DNA from 3 places in the Clostridium sp. LBM24168 genome. Region 1 is predicted to be linked to each of the others. Evidence: predicted binding sites of a transcription regulator. Region 1 holds the regulator's gene; each other region holds the start of a gene.
The links. Region 1 encodes NrdR, which represses ribonucleotide reductase genes. Its sites were predicted from a motif close to CACNANATNTNGTG; they were not measured.
Positions count from the first base shown of each region.

Region 2: the regulator NrdR is predicted to act here: its motif matches at 3,511-3,524, upstream of ACSVC9_RS01125 (vitamin B12-dependent ribonucleotide reductase).
Region 3: the regulator NrdR is predicted to act here: its motif matches at 1,952-1,965, upstream of nrdD (anaerobic ribonucleoside-triphosphate reductase).

Region 1 covers NZ_CP196861.1:1,186,774-1,193,247, forward strand. The annotation lists gene ftsZ (cell division protein FtsZ) at 1-86, shown strand, start outside; gene spoIIGA (sigma-E processing peptidase SpoIIGA) at 351-1,136, shown strand; gene sigE (RNA polymerase sporulation sigma factor SigE) at 1,222-1,929, shown strand; gene sigG (RNA polymerase sporulation sigma factor SigG) at 2,003-2,776, shown strand; gene ACSVC9_RS05955 (YlmC/YmxH family sporulation protein) at 2,824-3,099, shown strand; gene nrdR (transcriptional regulator NrdR) at 3,208-3,663, shown strand; gene ACSVC9_RS05965 (group II intron maturase-specific domain-containing protein) at 4,012-4,419, shown strand; gene ACSVC9_RS05970 (EAL domain-containing protein) at 4,623-6,398, shown strand; gene ACSVC9_RS05975 (methyl-accepting chemotaxis protein) at 6,419-6,474, shown strand, end outside.
Region 2 covers NZ_CP196861.1:235,509-241,982, forward strand. The annotation lists gene ACSVC9_RS01120 (hypothetical protein) at 1-207, shown strand, start outside; gene ACSVC9_RS01125 (vitamin B12-dependent ribonucleotide reductase) at 448-3,465, opposite strand; gene ACSVC9_RS01130 (sigma-54 interaction domain-containing protein) at 3,707-5,338, shown strand; gene ACSVC9_RS01135 (CaiB/BaiF CoA transferase family protein) at 5,541-6,474, shown strand, end outside.
Region 3 covers NZ_CP196861.1:3,049,816-3,056,289, reverse strand. The annotation lists gene nrdD (anaerobic ribonucleoside-triphosphate reductase) at 1-1,934, opposite strand, end outside; gene ACSVC9_RS15250 (hypothetical protein) at 2,213-2,404, shown strand; TPP riboswitch at 2,432-2,529, shown strand; gene thiT (energy-coupled thiamine transporter ThiT) at 2,612-3,256, shown strand; gene ACSVC9_RS15240 (ferredoxin) at 3,309-3,500, opposite strand; gene ACSVC9_RS15235 (Mrp/NBP35 family ATP-binding protein) at 3,587-4,438, opposite strand; gene ACSVC9_RS15230 (PsbP-related protein) at 4,556-5,140, opposite strand; gene ACSVC9_RS15225 (DUF7922 domain-containing protein) at 5,131-6,450, opposite strand.

The DNA of each region.
Region 1 (6,474 bases):
CAGCAGCAACTTCTGATTACAGTGATTTAAACGAAGAGGATCTTGAGATTCCAGCTTTTCTCAGAAGACAGAGAAATGGCAGGTAACAAATAGAGTTCATGTACAATTAATTGTACATGAACTCTATTTGTTTTTCATCCTTGTTAAATTTTCATATCAAATTTACATTTCTTTTTTTTTATATACATATGTATCCATGTAACCTTATATTAAGTATAAATTTAAATACTATGGCATATTATAGAAGATAAAAATATTATATAAGATTATAAAATGACAAAATTTTGAAGAATATAAGTATATAATAGAGTTAAATATTGGGAAAACAATAAGGAGGAGATGATGAATATTTGATTGTATTTTTGGATGTACTAATTTTTGTAAATATAGTGGTCAATTTTTTTATTATGTATATTACAGCAAAAACTCTTAGGGTAATGGTGAAATTTAGATACATGATTTTATCATCTCTTTTAGGAGGAATATATGTTATAACGATAATTTTTCCAACATTTTCAGTATTTTCTAATTTATTTTTTAAAGTGCTGACGGCTGCTATCTTGATATTGATAACTTTTAGAAAAAAAAATATTGTATTCAATTTGAAAGCTCTATCAATATTTATAATGTATTCAATGCTTTTGGCTGGAATATGCATTTTTATTCAATATAATATCTACGGAGAGTATACGTACTATTTTTCATATAAATGGCTTATGATCGCTATTATGATTGTATATATTGTGATTGACAGATTGGTAGTATTTATAAGAGATAGAAAGACACTTACTACTTTGATATTCAATGTAGACATTATATTAAATAATGGAAGCAAGAGAGTAAAGGCTTTTTTGGATACTGGAAATGAATTAAAGGAACCTGCAACCAATCTTCCAGTAATAATAGTTGAGAAATCCATGTTTTGTAATATAGATATTGAGAAGTATGATAAATTTTACATACCATATAAGGTTGTAAATGGAAAGCGTGACAAGCTGAAGGGATTTAAACCAAAAGCAGTAAAGATAGGAATAGGAGATAATGTTGAAATTAGAGAAGTCATAATAGCTTTTTGTGAAGATAGATTAAGTGAGTTTAGTGATTATCACGCACTGCTTCCAAGAGGGGTGATCTAAAGAAAATTGGGCATTAACTATTGGCAAAAAAGTAAGCATGCATGAGATATAGAATTAAAAACTAGGGTTAATTGGGGGGTCAATTATGTTTAAAATAAATGTGATACTAAATAGGTTGATGTTAAAATTTAAAATATTTTTTAGGAGTTTGTATTACATAGGAGGCAGTGATGTGCTTCCTCCTCCTCTTACTAAGGAAGAAGAACAGGATTTGGTATTGAAATTGGTATCTGGAGATGAAAAAGTAAGATCAACTTTAATTGAAAGAAATTTAAGACTAGTTGTTTATATAGCAAGAAAATTTGAAAATACAGGTGTAAATGTAGAGGATTTAATATCAGTAGGTACCATAGGTCTTATAAAGGCTGTAAATACTTTTGATCCAAATAAAAAAATAAAGCTTGCTACCTATGCATCAAGGTGTATTGAAAATGAAATACTTATGTATCTTAGAAGAAATAATAAAGTAAAAGCCGAAATATCATTTTATGAGCCATTGAATGTGGATTGGGATGGAAATGAATTGTTATTATCTGATATATTAGGTACGGAAAATGATATTGTGTATGATCTTATTGAAGATGAAGTAGACAAAGAACTTTTAGTAATAGCTATGAAAAAGTTAAGCGAGAGGGAAAGAAAAATAGTAAATTTAAGGTTCGGATTAAATGGATATAGTGAAAAAACCCAGAAGGAAGTAGCTGATATGCTTGGTATATCTCAATCTTACATATCAAGACTTGAAAAAAGGATAATAAAGCGTTTAAAAAAAGAAATAAATAAAATGTTATGAGCTTGTCTTTAGTATAAAATACAGCTTCTTAGTAAATACTTAAAATGCTATATATTCTAAAGGGGCTGATTGCATGATAATTAACAAAGTTGAAATTTGCGGCGTAAATACATCAAAATTGCCAGTTCTTAAGGAAAGTGAAATGAAGGAACTTTTAATTAAGACTAGAGATGGAGATCTTAAAGCTAGAGAAAAATTCATAAAAGGAAATTTGAGACTTGTATTGAGTGTAATACAAAGATTCAACAATAGGGGTGAAAATGCGGATGATCTCTTTCAGGTGGGATGTGTGGGACTTATAAAGGCAATAGATAATTTTGATTTGAAGCAAAATGTAAAATTTTCTACCTATGCAGTTCCTATGATTATAGGTGAAATAAGGAGATATTTAAGGGATAATAATTCTATAAGAGTAAGTAGGTCCCTTAGAGATATAGCTTATAAGGCACTTCAGGCAAGAGATAAGCTTGTAAGGGAAAACAACAAGGAACCTACAATATCACAAATATCGAAAGAATTAGATATGCCAAGAGAAGAAGTAGTATTTGCATTGGATGCAATTCAAGATCCTGTTTCGCTGTTTGAACCAATATATCGTGATGGCGGAGATGCTATATATGTTATGGATCAAATAAGTGATAGAAAAAATGTGGATGAAAACTGGCTTGAAGATATATCCATAAAAGAGGCAATGAAAAAGTTAAATGACAGAGAAAAACTAATATTAAATCTCAGATTCTTTGATGGAAGAACACAGATGGAGGTGGCAGAAGAAATAGGAATATCACAGGCTCAAGTATCAAGACTGGAAAAAACAGCTTTAAGACATATGAAAAAATATATATAAATATAATATATTAGATTTTATATAGTTGTTGGGGGGTGCTTACATATATGGAAAATAATATTGAAGAAGAAAATTCATTATACTCATTGGCAAGTTTGAGATCTATGGAAATTATAGATATAAACACAGGAGCAAAGCTGGGCTTTATAAAGGATCTAAAAATAGATTGTGAGAATAGCAGGATACTATCTATAATATTACCATCTCAAACATCTAAAATAAGTTGGTTTGGTAAAAATGATGATGTAGAATTACCTTGGGACAATGTAAAAAAGATAGGAATAGATGTATTACTTGTAGATGCAGAAAATGTATTAACTTAGAGCATGTTTGTTTTATTAAGTATCTATATATGTCTAAAGATTGATGAAAATTTAGCGAAAAGAGAGTATAATATAAATTATATATAGATATAAAAGGACGTGAAATAAATGAAATGCCCTTATTGTGGATATGTAGAAAGTAAAGTTGTTGATTCCAGATCTACTGAGGACAATAAAGCTATTAGAAGAAGAAGAGAGTGCTTAGGCTGTAAGAGAAGGTATACTACTTATGAGAAAATCGAAGATCTGCCAATACTGGTTATAAAGAAAACTATGGATAGAGAATATTTTGACAGAAATAAGATATTAAACGGACTTATAAAAGCATGTCAAAAAAGACCTGTTTCTAGGCAGCAGCTTGAAAGTATAACAGATGATATTGAGAAAAGTATAAATAATAAAATGATAACTGAAATAAGTTCTTCCGATATAGGTGAAATGGTGATGAAAAGACTTAAGGATATTGATGAGGTCTCCTATGTAAGATTTGCATCTGTATATAGACAGTTTAAGGACATAAATACATTTATGGAGGAAATTAAAAATCTTATTTCGAAAAAATAGACGATATATTTAAATATCGTCTATTTTTTATGTGCGCCCAGCATGGGTGCAATCTAATGGGTGAAAGTCCCAAGCACGGGTTGATAGTGCCAAGTGCACAGCTTAAGACAAGGGTGTCCATGGTGACGTGGAATCTGAAGGAAGTCGGCAGCAAAACTCTGGTCTGACAGATAAGTTATAGATATGAATTTAGAAATAATAACCCATACAGTAATGTGTGGCTGAACTGTCAGAAGTCAGCAGATGTCATAGTGTGCGACTTGAAAGTCGCTGCTTTATGGTGCTAGTATAAAAATGTAGACACAAAATTCGAACAATATAAAATAGAGAAAAGGAAGTGTCTACATAATGTCAAATAGATCTAAGAGATACACAAAAGATTTCAAAAATACTATAGTGGAACTTTACAATTTAGGGAAGTCACTAAGTGAGATAAATCGTGAATATGGCGTAGCTAAATCAACAATAAAGGTATGGATTAACTACTTCAAACTGGCAGATATGAAAAGTACAAAGACGTTAGATGAGTGGCTTAGAAGAAGGATTAGGATGTGTTATTGGAAACAATGGAAAAAACTCAAAACAAAACACGATAATCTTAAAAGGCTTGGTATTGATGAATATAAAGCTTGGGAATATGCAAATACAAGAAAAGGCTACTGGAGGATATCCTGCAGCCCTATTCTATCAAAGACACTATCTAATAAATATCTTAAAAAGCAAGGCTTTATAACATTAACCGAAAGATATCTATAATTAGGTAATTCTTATTGAACCGCTGTGTACCGAACGGTACGCACAGTGGTGTGAGAGGTCGCTGAATAAAATAATTATTCAGCTCCTACTCGATTGCGTAGTTATATTATGAGTATATTAACTAAATTTAACAAATAATTAGTAAGCATTTAATATAAGAATTGTATAATTTTCTAAGAAGTCGGTATGCGGGGTGAGTTAGAATGAATCTACAATATGAACTCGAACTGGATAGGATATTATCTTGTGGAAGCATTAGTACAGTATTTCAACCTATTGTATCTCTCAAAGATGCTTCTATTATAGGATATGAAGCTTTAAGTAGAGGACCGGAAGATTCAATTTTGCATTTTCCAAATAAGCTTTTTTCAGTAGCAGAAAGCTGCAATAGAGTTTGGGATCTTGAGTTACTATGCAGATTAAAAGCTATAGAAAAAGCTAATAGGATAGATAAGGATAAACTATTATTTATAAACGTAGATCCTAGAATATTTAAAGATGACAGGTTCAAAAGTGGATTTACAAAAGAATTTTTAAAAGAGAATGGTATATCTTCAAACTCAATTATTTTTGAAATAACAGAGAAAACTGCTATAGAAGATTATAAAAGTTTTAAAGTAGCACTTGATAATTATATTAATCAGGGATATAAAATTGCAATCGATGATATGGGTACAGGCTATTCGGGACTTAAAACTTTGATGGAAACAAGACCTCACTATGTTAAGATTGATATATCATTTATTAAAGGAATAGATAAGGATATATTCAAACAAAAACTTGTAAAGACATTTTTGGAGCTAGCTCATTCTACAAATATGGAAATTATTGCAGAAGGAATTGAAACTGAAAGTGAGCTTTTGAAATTGATAAACCTTGGTGTTACTATAGGTCAGGGATACTTTATTCAAAGACCTTCGGGAACATTTCTTGATATTTCTGAAAATGTAAGAAAAAAAATAATGAAATACAGTAAAATACAAAGCAATAAATTTGAAAAAAATTATGTTGGCAGCATTGCAATAAAGAATCCAGCTTTCTCGCTGGTGACCAAAAGCAAAGACATTAAAAAATTCTTTGATAATTCAGGAATTATGGGGGCATGTATTGAAGAAAGTGGATATCCCATAGGATTGATTATGCAGCATGATCTTGACTATGCGCTTGCTACTCAATATGGCCTTTCAGTTTTTTCAAAACGCTCTGTATCCTTAGTTATGGATTCTTCGCCTTTGATAGTAGATTATTATACTTCCATAAGCGATGCATCAAAAATTGCAATGGATAGACCTTCTAAAAAAATATATGATTATGTTATAGTTACAAAAGGAAATAAATACTATGGAATTGTCACAATTAAAAATTTACTTGAGTATACTTTAGAATTTGAAAAAAACCGTGCTAAAAATTTGAATCCACTAACAGGACTTCCTGGAAATGAAATTATAAATGAAAATATTTATAATATGCTGCATCATAATGCTAATTTTTTTTTGATTTATGCAGATTTAAATAATTTTAAAATATATAATGATACATATGGTTTTGAAAATGGAGATAAAGTTTTAAAATTTACTGCCAGACTTATAGAAGAACAAACTAAGAAATTTTGTACATACAATGGTTTTGTAGGCCATATAGGAGGAGACGATTTTGTATGTATAATTGAAAATGAAAAAGAAATATGTGAGAAATTGTGCCAAAGTATAATTTCAAAATTTGATTCAAAAATACTTGATTTTTTTAATGAGAAAGATAAAAGTAATGGATACATTGAATCTTTGGATAGAAAGGGCAATAAAGATATTTTTCCTCTAACGTCTATAGCATTGGGGTGTATGTATGGAAACTTTACTAGATTTAAGGAAATTGACGAGATCGGTATGCATATGAGCAAGATTAAGAAAAAAGCAAAAAAGAACAAAAATAGCAGCTATGTTATTTTTGATATCAATTGTATGATTAACATTATAAATTAACGATATTTGGAGGAATTGACATGAAAAAGATGTTCAATTTTAAGTTTGTACATATATTCAGTGGTATGAAAGAAAA
Region 2 (6,474 bases), 950 kb from region 1:
CCGGGTGCTGTAGCCATAGTTCTTAAAAAGAGTACGAATAATAATTCAATATTGCAGTATATATCCAGTGGACTTTTTGTCATATTTTTTCTCTGGTTTCTTGACTTACATAACGGTGTAATGTATGCAGGAAGAAAGAATAAAGCAAAAGATATAAAAATAAGACCTAAGGCTAAACCAAATAGAGCCCGCAAAGATAATAAATAATGTGCTTTGTTGGAATTTATTTGTCGAAATATAACATTTTTAAGAAAATATATTGACATATAGGAGAATTGATGGTATGCTATTTTAGTAATGAGACAGAGTTTCATTAAATAATATCCCCTATTTAGCCACATGCTCCCCCATGTAGGCTTTTTTTTACACAAAAGTGTAAAAAGACAAAGGCTGTTTTTCTTTTAAGAAAAACAGCCTTTAACATTTTAAATTATTTCACCTTTCTGATTAACTGCATCCCGTTGTAGAGCCGCAGTCCAGACAAACCATACAGGTGCCGTTTCTAACCATTCTTGTACTGGAACATGTTGGACAAACAGAACCATATACCCTTTCCCCCTGTACCTTATTTACCTTAATACGTGAATAATTTATATTTGAATCATCCAATTCATCTTTACCATCATAATTTTCAGGTTTAACCTGGCATCTTGAAAAGTCACCAAGTTCTATATCAATTACTTTGCTTATGAGGTCTGAAATTGAGGATACATATTTTATATAAGGGTGTTTTTGTACAAATCCATATGGTTCATATTTTTGGCCTCTCAGCATTCTTGCAATATCCTGAGGAGGTACATGATATTGCAGCATTACCGAAATAGATTTCGACAGTGAATTCAAAAGACCGGTTATTATAGTACCTTCTCTATCTGTAGTTATATATATCTCCGATATTTCACCGTTGGAACGTCTGTTTACCGTAGTATATATTTTGACATCATCTATTTGTGCAGGATGTGTGGTTCCTCTTCTTATTCCTACAGGCTTTTCACGTTTTGTATATCTCACGCCTTTTTGAAGTTTTTTTACCTTATCCAGAAGCTGACCATAAGTGAGATCTTCCAGTTTTATATCATCCGTATCAGAAAGCGTGGTATTGAGGGGCTGGGCAGCCTTTGATGAATCCCTGTACAATGTTATGCCTTTCACTCCAAGTTTCCAGGAAGACAGGACTACATCCTTGAAATCCTGAACTGAGGCATCCTTTGGAAGGTTGACTGTCTTTGATACTGCGCCGGATATGAGAGGAGTTATAGCTGCTACCATTTTTACGTGTCCCATTGGTGAAATGTACCTTTCTCCGCTTCCACATTTGTTTGAGGTATCAAATACTGCTATATGCTCATCTTTCAGGTGTGGAGCACCTTCTATCTTACCATCGAGTATCTTTTCATAGGTAAAACCATCTTTTGTTACATTTTCTTTTTCCAGTACGTAGTCCATAATGTCTTCTATTTCTTCCTTGCTGTAGCCAAGCTTTTTAAAAGCTTCAGTTATTACAGGATTTATTATTGTCATAAAACCTCCACCAGACAATTTTTTATATACTATATGACTGAAAAATGGTTCAATGGAAGTAGCTCCACAGTCCATTGCAAAAGAGATGGTACCAGTAGGGGCAATAACTGAAACCTGTGCGTTTCTATAACCCGAAATCTGCCCACTTTTAAAAGCATTTATAAAACTTTCCTTGAGCTGTCTGCTTATATAGTATAATCCCTCCTTCTCCAGCAGATTGTGATCCACCGTTAAAGGGGTATAATCTAGATTTTCAAAGTTGTTTTCATACTTGACCTTGTCATTTTCAGTAAGTTTTTCCAGGTCCACACCGGCGGCTCTGGAATGATTCCTGATTACCCTCATCATATAAGGCTTATTTGTATTGAATTTTTTGAAGGAACCTATCTTTTTTGCCATAAGTGATGATGTATAATAGGACTCACCTGTCAATATTCCTATAAGTGATGATGTAAGAGTCCTTGCCTCATTGGAATCATAGGGATATCCCATAACCATGAGAAGGGAGGCTATATTTGATATGCCCAATCCTGTTGTCCTGAAAAGGTAGGTCTTTCTTGCTATATTCTCTGTAGGAAATTGTCCCCAGTGTATGGATGCTTCCAAAATTAACTGCACAAGGTGTATTATGTGGAGATAGCCCTGAATATCAAAATGTCCTGTATTTATGTCATAAAATTTGTATATGTTTATGGATGCAAGGTTACAGGAGGTGTCATCCAGGAAGGCATATTCACCACATGGATTGGTAGAGTTAATTTTATTGTATTTGGCATTTAGATTTCCATCTTCTCCGGCAGGGCATGTGTGCCATGCGTTAAAGGTATCGCTGAACTGAGGAGCCGGATCCGCGCATTTCCATGCAGATGTGTTAAAAGCTTCCCATAAGTTCTTTACTTTTTCCTCCCTTGTGATTTTGGAATCAACTCTTCCTGTCAGTTCTATAGTTTCATCAGGGCTTTCGTTAAGGTTTTCCACCTTATGCATAAAATCATTTGAAAATCTAATGGAGTTGTTGCTGTTTTGACCGGATACCGTTTCATACGCTTCTCCATCAATATCCATGTCATAACCCATTTTGCCAAGAGCTCTCACTTTGTCTTCCTCTTTTGATTTCCATGTTATAAAATCCATGATCTCAGGATGGTCAACATCAAGGCATACCATTTTGGCAGCTCTTCTTGTTGTTCCTCCAGATTTAATTGCACCTGCATTTCTATCCAGTGCCTTCAAAAAGCTCATAAGACCTGATGATGCACCACCGCCAGAGAGCTTCTCCCCTTTTGCCCTTATACTGGAGAAGTTGCTTCCAGTACCGGAGCCACCTTTGAAAAGTTTTGTCTCTGTGACGAATTGATCTGAAATGGAATGCGGACCAAGAAGTTTATCTTCTATGGAGAGTATAAAACAAGCCGAAGCCTGGGTTCTTGTGTAATTGTCACAACATTCCACTACTTTGTTTTCCTTTTCGTCAAAATAGTAGTTTCCCTGTTTCGCACCTTCTATCCCGTAGGATAATTTAAGTCCGGTATTAAACCACTGCGGGGAATTTGGAGCATACATCTGGTTCAGGAGGGCATAGACGCATTCATCATAAAATATCTGTGCTTCCTCTTCCGTGGTTATTAAATTTTCATCTTTTAGGGCCTGGCACCAGAAGTTTACAAGCCTGTTTGCAACTGTCCTCATACTGTTTTCATAACCCAGCTTTCCTGGGACTCCGGCTTTTCTGAAATACTTTGAGGCTATTATATCGCAGGCATTTTGAGAGTAATGCTCCGGAAATTCAAGATCCTTCATGTCTACAAGCACTTTGTTTGTTTTATAGTCCTTTAAAAAGACATCAACTTTTTTCCATTTGAATAGATCATATACGGTTTTCGATTTGTCTTCTTCAAGTACGTTTGTATAGTATCTTTTAAATATATCATTTATAGAGTCCAATTATATCTCTCCTTATCTACATATTGTATATAAAATATAATGATGTACTATATATAGAACTTACATGACTTCTTAATTATAAATTATAAAAGAGGAATATTCAAATATGATAGCATGTAAAAACAAGAGTAGAATTCAAAAATTATTATATAAACAGTATAAATGTAGTTTTATCGTACCGATTTTCCATTGTTTTGTGTTATACTTTTTATTGTAGTCGAAGGAATGTGAGGTAAAACAAATGGTAATTATTGATGATTGTTTTGTAGAAAATATGCCTGTAGAATGCATAGTTACGAATTTAAATGGTAAAGTATTGAAGTCAAATGGTATGGCGGAAGATACTTTAAAAAGACTAAAGGGGAAAGTGTGTACTGCAGAACATATAGAGAAGATCTACAATATAAATGGATGTAAAGTTAATATTGTAAGCTACAAAGCCCAGTACAATTCAACTCACTGCTATATATATATTATAAATAATTTAAAGTTAAAAATTGATGAGATAAATACTGTGTTTAATTGCATAGATGGAATAGTTCTTGTAGTAAACAGGAACAAGATAATAGAAAGGGTCAATACTTCATTTTACAAGCTTACGGGAATTGATACAAAGCTCTTTGAAGGCAAGAATATAGATGACCTTAAAAAGAATGAATTTATGGAGGAGTCCATAATACAGAAGGTTTTTGAAGATAAGAAGACTGTAGAGATGAATGTAAAATATAAAAGCGGCAGAATTGTTACATATACTGCAGTTCCTATTATTGATAAAAATGGGGACATAAAACAAGTGATTGCTACGGGAAGGAATATAACTGAACTTGTTGAACTTCAAAACAGACTTGAAGAATCGGAAAAACAAAAAAAGAAATATATTGACAGACTTAGGAATCTGGAAAAACATCTTGGGGGAAATCTTATATATTCTAGTGATAAAATGAAACAGGTAATGAAAATGGCGATTCGGGCTGCGAAAACTGATTCGCCTATATTTATAACAGGGGAGTCTGGTGTGGGAAAAGAAGAAATTGCAAAATTTATCCATGAGAATAGCAGTAGAAGGAATGGAAATTTTGTAACAGTGAACTGTGCGGCAATTCCACCGGAACTTTTTGAATCAGAGTTGTTTGGGTATGACGAAGGTGCCTTTACAGGAGCAAAAAAAGGAGGTAAAGAAGGGCTTTTTGAGGGATCAAATGGCGGAACGCTATTTTTGGATGAAATTGGTGAAATGAATATTTCAATGCAGACTAAGCTTTTGAGAGTACTCCAGGAAAATGAGATAAAACGCATAGGCGGCAACAGGTCCATAAAAATTGATGTAAGGTATATTTGTGCCACAAACCTGTCGAAGAAGGATCTTTCAGACAATATGAAATTTAGACAGGACTTATACTACAGATTGAGTGTAATTCCAATAAATATTCCACCTCTTAGAGAAAGGAGAGCTGGAATATTTTCGCTAGTCCATGTGTTTCTTAAAAGTTACAATAAAAAGTACGGAAGAAAAATTAGATTGAATAGAAAAATGATGCAGGTATTTCATGATTATGATTGGCCTGGAAATATAAGAGAGTTGAAAAATGTGGTAGAGAGGCTTGTGATATTGAGTGAGGATGATTTGCCTACGGAAGAACAGTTCTATTATATACTTCAACTTGGAAATAAGGACAATCTGCAAAAACATAAATTGCAGGATAGAAAGATAGTGGTGAGCGGACTGATGAACTTGAATGAAGCCCATGATATGATAGATGAAACTCTCATAAAAAAGGCGCTGCATAAATACGGCAAGGTAACGGATGCAGCCAAGGCTATTGGTATAGATCCTTCTACCATATATAGAAAGTTAAAAAAAGGACAATTATAATATAGGTTTTGAGAAAAATCCATTGCACTGTGCAATGGATTTTTGCATTCTGCAATGGAACTGTTTTAAATTTATTTTTGATTAGCTATTGAAATGCCCATGTATGGTGATGCTGCGTGATGAGATAATTTTTTGTAACATTGGCATGAGAGTTGCTGAATATATTAATAAAATACAATTGTAAAGGAGAGTAAATGGATTAATGGGTAATTGCAGGAAACCTTTAGAAGGAGTAAAAATTGCAGAAATGTCTACCTTTGTGGCAGCTCCTGGTTGTGCAAGGGTTCTGGCTGATTGGGGTGCAGATGTAACTAAGATTGAGTCACTTTCAGGAGATGCAGGACGAATTATCGGTGGAAACTATAAAATGCCTATAGATGAAGAGGAAAATCCTCTGTTTGAAACTATGAACTCCAATAAAAGAGGAATATGTATAAATATAAAAAATGAAGATGGGAGGGACATACTCTACAAAATTCTGAAGAAATCAGATGTATTTATAACAAATGTAAGAAGCGTATCGTTGAAAAAAAGGGGATTCGACTATGAAACACTTCACAAAAAATTTCCCGGAATTATTTTTGCGCAAATATTGGGATACGGAGAAAAGGGGCCTGACAGTGGAAAAGCAGGATTTGACTATACTGCCTATTTTGCAAGAGGTGGTGTGATGGGGCCAATGATGGAAAAAGGGACTTCGCCTATAAATCCTGTTGTTGGATTTGGTGACAACCAGGCGGGAATGTTTCTGGCAGCCGGAATATGTGCGTCACTTTACAAGAAAGCTAGAACGGGTCAGGGTGAAAAGGTTACAGTAGGACTCTATAATACTGCTATCTATGATATGGATATAATGATTGCAGCCACAAAATATAGGACGAACGAGAAGGAGAGATGGCCTATAACTAGAAAGGAGCCACCTAGTCCGCTTATAAATTCATATAGATGCAAGGATGGAAAGTGGCTTGAAATATGCGTACAGGAGTATGGCAGATATCTGGATGCATTTTGTAAGGCAATCGGGCGTGAGGATCTTGCAAAAAATGAAAAGTTCAATACAGTTGAAAATGCGGTGATAAACTCACGGAAAATGGCCAGTATAATACAGGAAGAAATTTTGAAGAGAAATCTGGATG
Region 3 (6,474 bases), 1.3 Mb from region 1:
CAGTCCTTGCAGTATCTTATGTGAAAATTTATACCTATATAGCTTATGTTGGTTCTAGTATAAGCATAATTTATTATATCATAAACTACATCCTCCGATGGATAGTCATCAAGTTCTATATAACTTATATGTCCTCCGTTGCATAATTTATGATAAGGTGCTTCAATATCAATTTTATTTTTTATGGATATAGGAAAATTTACAGGTACGTGATAAGAATTGGTATAATAATCTTTATCTGTAACCCCTTTAATTTCCCCAAATACTTTTTTATCTTTAGCTATGAATTTGCCACTCAGACCTTCTGCAGGAGTAGCATAACAACTCCAGTTGAGATGGGTCTCTCCTGTTAGTTTATCAGTATAATCCCTAATATAATTTACAATTTTCAGTCCAAGTTTTCTTGCTTTTTCACTTTCTCCATGATGCTTTCCCGTGAGTGCTTTAAGTGCCTCAGCAAGTCCAATAAATCCTATTGCCCATGTTCCCTGTTTTAATATTGGTTCTATAGAATCCTCTTCTCCTAAATCTTCAGCTCCTTTCATAAGTTTCTGTCCTGCAACAAAAGGCAGATCTTTCACTTTTAATTTCTTTAATGTATTATATCTATGAATTAAAGATTCTTTTGATAAATTCAACCTATCATTTAAAAGTTTGAAAAATTTATCTAAATTTCCCTTAGATATAATTGCTATTCTCGGAAGATTAATAGTTGTCGGAGCTATATTTCCCCTTCCTTTTGGACCAGCCTCACCATTTACATTAGAACATACATATGTTCTACATCCCATAGTTGATGGAATTATACCTTGGTCATAATAAAACTTATTGAAATTAGCATCCATATTCATAAAAGTAGGATTCATTCTCTTTGCTGCTACTCTACAGGCAATTCTAAACAGATAGTAATATGGATCTCCCTCTTTTTTGTTGACACCATCCTTTACTCTAAATATTATGTTTGGAAATATAGGCTGTTCACCTTGTCCAAGTCCTTTTTCATATTCAGTCAAAAATACTTCACATATAAGTGCTGAATCTTTAGTCCTAGGTATACCTAAATTAATAGAACTAAATGGAACCTGAGATCCTGCCCTGGAGTGCATGGTATTTAAGTTATAAATTATACCCTGCATAGCTTGCTCTATGCTTCTTCTAAGCTTTTTTTCGGATATTTCACCTATTTTATCTTCTCCCACTTCCAGCTCTCTTAAATCTTTTATTATTTCCTGTCTAGTGGGCTCAATAAAAATGGACATATCATTATCAAAATCCGGATGAGATTGTCCCCCAAACATATCATTTTGTGATGATTGAAGTAATATACATGAAAGTTCAGCCGCCGATTCTATCCTCTTAGGATATCTAATATATCCATAACCAGTATTAAATCCTTTCAAAAGTATCTCTTTAGTAGGTATATGCAGACAATTAACACTTAAATTATAAGAATCAAGATCATGATAATATATATCTCCATTTTCATGTGCTTTTGCTAAATATTTCGGCATTTTAGCCAAATTGTGCCATTTATTTGATTCGCTTGCTATTCTTAGAAGTTTAGAACTATAATTATTTCCAACATTTGCATTGTCTCTATCTGTTTCTATTCCTATTTTATCAATAGCTTTCATAAGTTCTGACTTTATTTCCCTTATATTGTTTCTATCCCTTCTATAATTGGAATATGCAAACCCTATTTCAGTATATCCTCTTCTCATAAGGACTTCTTCAACTATATTTTGTATATCCTCTACATTTATTTCTTGTAAATTTAAATTTTCTATGTGCCTTATAACCTTCTGAGTTAGATCAATGAATTCACTTTCTTTTAGATCATAACCTATTTCATCAGAAGATCCCTTTATGGCATTAGTTATTTTAATAGAATTAAATTCTACTTTTCTTCCATCTCTTTTTACAACATGTAGCATACAATGCTCCTCCTAAATACTATATATTGTGTAACAATGTAATTATACTATTCAATTACTGGAATATCAATTTATATAAAATGCCACATACATCAATTAACAAATCTAAGTTAAACCTGCCTTCAAATATCTTATTTTAATTACGAAATTATACTTTTTAGAATAATTAACTATATATTTCACAAAATAATTATATCCAAAGATTTTTAAACATGCTAAATTATTATACTACATTAATCAATTAATTAAAAATATCTTTTATTATGAGGAGAGAAACAATGAAAGGTAAAATAATAGAAGCAACCTCTACAGAAGCTGTTATAGCTTTAATAGATGGAACAACACTAAGTATTGCGATATCACAATTACCTTACAACTGCAAAATAGGCGATAAAATAGATATAGAACCATCTCAAATGAAAATGACAGGAAAAAGTTTTATAAATATATCAACACCTCCTATTTGTTGAATTATATGTATTTATATACTATAATTATATTAATGCTAGGGGTGCTTTTTAAAGCTGAGAAATATTTTATTAACCCTTTACCTGATCTGGATAATACCAGCGTAGGGAAGCTAATTTATATTTAATATATTCTTATTATATTTTATAAAAGTTGGATTTTACTTTTTAGGTACCTCAAAGCATATGTTTAAGGAGGTATCTTTTATTATGTTTCTATTAAAAAATCTTACAGAAATAAGTTCACATCCAAGTTCTCTATTTGCACTTATAGCTCTAATTGCCATTATTATATTTATTGCTAAAGTGAAAAAGATATGTTTTTCAACCCAACTTATAACCCAGATAGGTATTGCTTTGGCTCTCGCTACTATACTTAAAATATTTAGAATATATCATTTCCCCCAGGGAGGAAGTATAACCCTTGGTAGCATGGTGCCTATATTGCTTATGGCATTTCTATATGGACCTGAAGTAGGCTTTTTAACGGGGTTCCTATATGGAATTATAACTTTAATTCTTGATCCTTACATACTTCAGCCCGTACAAGTTTTATTTGATTATCCACTTCCTTTTATGGCACTTGGCATAGCCGGTTATTTTAGTAATCACAAACTGCTAGGTACAGCAGCCGCGATATTTATGCGGTTCATATGTCATTTTATATCCGGAGTTTTATTTTTTGGAAGCTTTGCTCCAAAAGGAATGTCTCCTGTAATATATTCAATATCATTAAACGGAAGCTTTATGCTAATAGAAGGAATTATATGTATAGTCATAATAGCTGCACTTCCCTTTAGACAGCTGGAATCTATTTTAAAGAAGAAAACTTTTCATAATTCTATTAATAAATAGAATTTTAAAAGCTGTGCAAATTTTGCACAGCTTTTAAAACTACTCTATAAAATTATTCTTCTATGGATATTGCACTTACAGGACATCCATCTCTTGCATCCTCTGCTGAATCCTCTGAAGTACCGGGCACTTCACTTACCAAAGTTCCAGCTTTTCCATCGTCTTCCATTGTGAAGACCTCTGGGCATGCACTAGGGCACATACCACAACCTATACAGAGATCTTTATCCACTACTGCCTTCATAACATTCACCGCTTTCTTAATAAAATTAACAATATAATTGTTTGTTAATTTTATTAAGAATATACATATATTCACAAAATTTAATTCTATATTTTCAATCTGGTCATAAAATTATCAACTAAATTATTATAATCTGGAGATTTAGATATGTACTGTTCAACTTTTCCTTCTTCCATTTTACTTACAAGTTCTAAATCCATGGGTATTTCATCAAGAAGTGGTAATCCCAAATATGCAGCCTGTTCACTAGCAGATTTTTCACTAAATAGTCTTATTTTTTCATTACAGTTTCTGCATTTTACATATGACATATTTTCCACCGCTCCAATTATATTTATATTCATCTTTTCAGCCATTATAACAACCTTTTTAACTATCATTGACACCATATCCTGTGGAGTTGATACAATTACAATTCCATCCAAAGGTATATCCTGCATTATAGTAAGTGCTACATCTCCTGTTCCCGGCGGCATATCTATAAGAAGATAATCTAGATCGCCCCATTCTGTGTCAGAATACATCTGCGTTAATACACCTGTAATTACAGGTCCCCTCCATATAACCGGCTGTTCTTCTTTTTCAGTTAAGAGATTTAATGATATGACCTCAATTCCCAAATGTGTATTCACAGTAGAAAACTTTACATCCTGGCTATTATTTGTAGTAATTATCTTTGCCCTTTCCTCATTTATTCCAAAAAATCGCGGCATGGATGGTCCTGTTATATCCCCATCCAGAACGCCTACCTTATATCCCTTGTATCTCAACTTTATCGCAAGTGATCCTGTAACAGTTGATTTTCCGACTCCTCCTTTTCCACTCATAATTCCTATTATATGCTTGATATGACCAAACTTTGGGACCATCTTCGAACATTTATTTTTATTATCTACATTGCAATTTGAATTGCCTGGACAATCATCACAATTACTCATTTTCCTACTACTTCCCTTCATGAATATATTATACCTTAAAAATCCTAATAAACATTATAGCATATTCTAAAATAAAAAAAGTTCCCTTTCAATAAATAAACTTGAAAGGAAGGCAGTTTAATTGTATTTTAAAGTCTTCACCACAGTTTTAAAAATATCAGACATATTTTCCTTAAAATCTTCTTCTTTCACAAAGAAAGAAAACCTATAAAACTCATCACCGTTTTTTATAAAATATTCTTCTCCTATATAACTGCCCCCAACTGATTTTGTAATATCATATTTAAGTAGATACCCTTTTCTTTTATCTAAATCTATATTTTTTAAGGAGTAATATTTATATAGATTTTGTTTATCAGATATTATTTTACTGTTTTTTAAAAATGTCTTTAAATCTCCATTTAACTTCCATACTTGGAAAAATCCTCTTATTTTATCATCCTTACTTTCAAAGTCAGTATGGCATAATATCTCATCTCCAAACATATTCTGTTTTCTAACCTGCCATTCAGATGGGAGCTTATATTTTATCCTACCATTTAATTCTGTATATTCAGATAGAGAATTCACATCATTTTGAATTAAGGATGTAAACTTCAATCTGCTCTCAAAACCCTTTGCAAACCCCAGAATTAAAATCATAATTCCTATTAAAATAATTGTAATTCCTAATTTTTTTCTATTTATTGTTACTATCTGCATATACTGTCATCTTTTACTGGGATATCAACAGTTCCTGTTCTAAAGTCATAAAACATAAGCCAGTATCCCAACTTATTTTTACCTTTTTGAGGAATCCATGTTACAAAGCCAGATCTACCCCCATAAGGTTGCTCTTCCTTATTTTTTGTACCCGGTATTCCATAAATTATATATTTTACATTTTTATTTTTATCATACTTATATCCAATCAAGAAATGATAATAATTTTCTATATAATTATAATAGGCTGTCATAGGATAATAAACAAATGTATACTTATTATAATTAGTCACATCCTGCATATCTTGTATAGACCTTGCAGGTACCTTATACCATTTGCATCTTTTTAACTCCTTACTTATATTCGAGGTTTCTTTAAATCCTTCTATCAGATCCTCAAAAAAATTGTCTTTAGCTTCTTTTCCATGTACTCTATAATTTTTCTGAAATTCCATAGATGAATTATCTACATATATTTCATCTTCATCCTCAAATTCTTTAGCCTCATTAACATCTATATCTTTATTGCTGTGTTCATTCCTAATTCTTTTTAATTCTTCTTTGTCTTTATTTTCTACAAGATCAGATATCTTATTTGTCAGCTGTTCTGACTTTTGTTTTAGACCATTACTATTATTATCTTTATTAGTGTCCTGAGCCTTTTTTTCTTTATTTAATTCATTTTTCTTTTCAGCATCTTTTGTATTGTCCGGTTCAGTATTACTTTTAGGTTCTTTATCCTTGCTCTTTTTAGCTTCTATATTCTCTTCGTACTTATCAAATATGCTCTTGTTTTCAGATTCTTTTCCCTTCTTATCATCTTTTTTATCTGTAATGGATTGATTCTGTTTAGATTTTGGTTTACTGTTAATCTTAGCTTTATCCTTTATGATATCAAAAGATTTCCATTCAGGAACTTCCATACTTGCAAAACCACTCATGACAGATATTATATTATTATCCAAGATTCTGGCAACTGCCGCTCCAGATACTTTATCTATAGATATATCACTATTAGATATATTATTTACTGGATATTCATAACTTATATCCGCTCTGCCATAATCGTCTATGTTCATTTCACCGATATTGATCATTTTTTTTGTATCTTTTTTATTACATATAAGTATCATGTAGTAAGGGGTTTTATCCTTTTTTAAATTCTGTACATAATAGGATATCTTACATTTATCATTTTTAGTTTCCAATTTGGCATATCCCGAGGCTATTTTATCAGAAGCTAAAGAGTATCCCTTTTCGTCTTCCTGCAATATTATAAAGTATCTACTATAACTCTTTTTTTGTGCCAATTTTTCCATACCTCCATATATTTT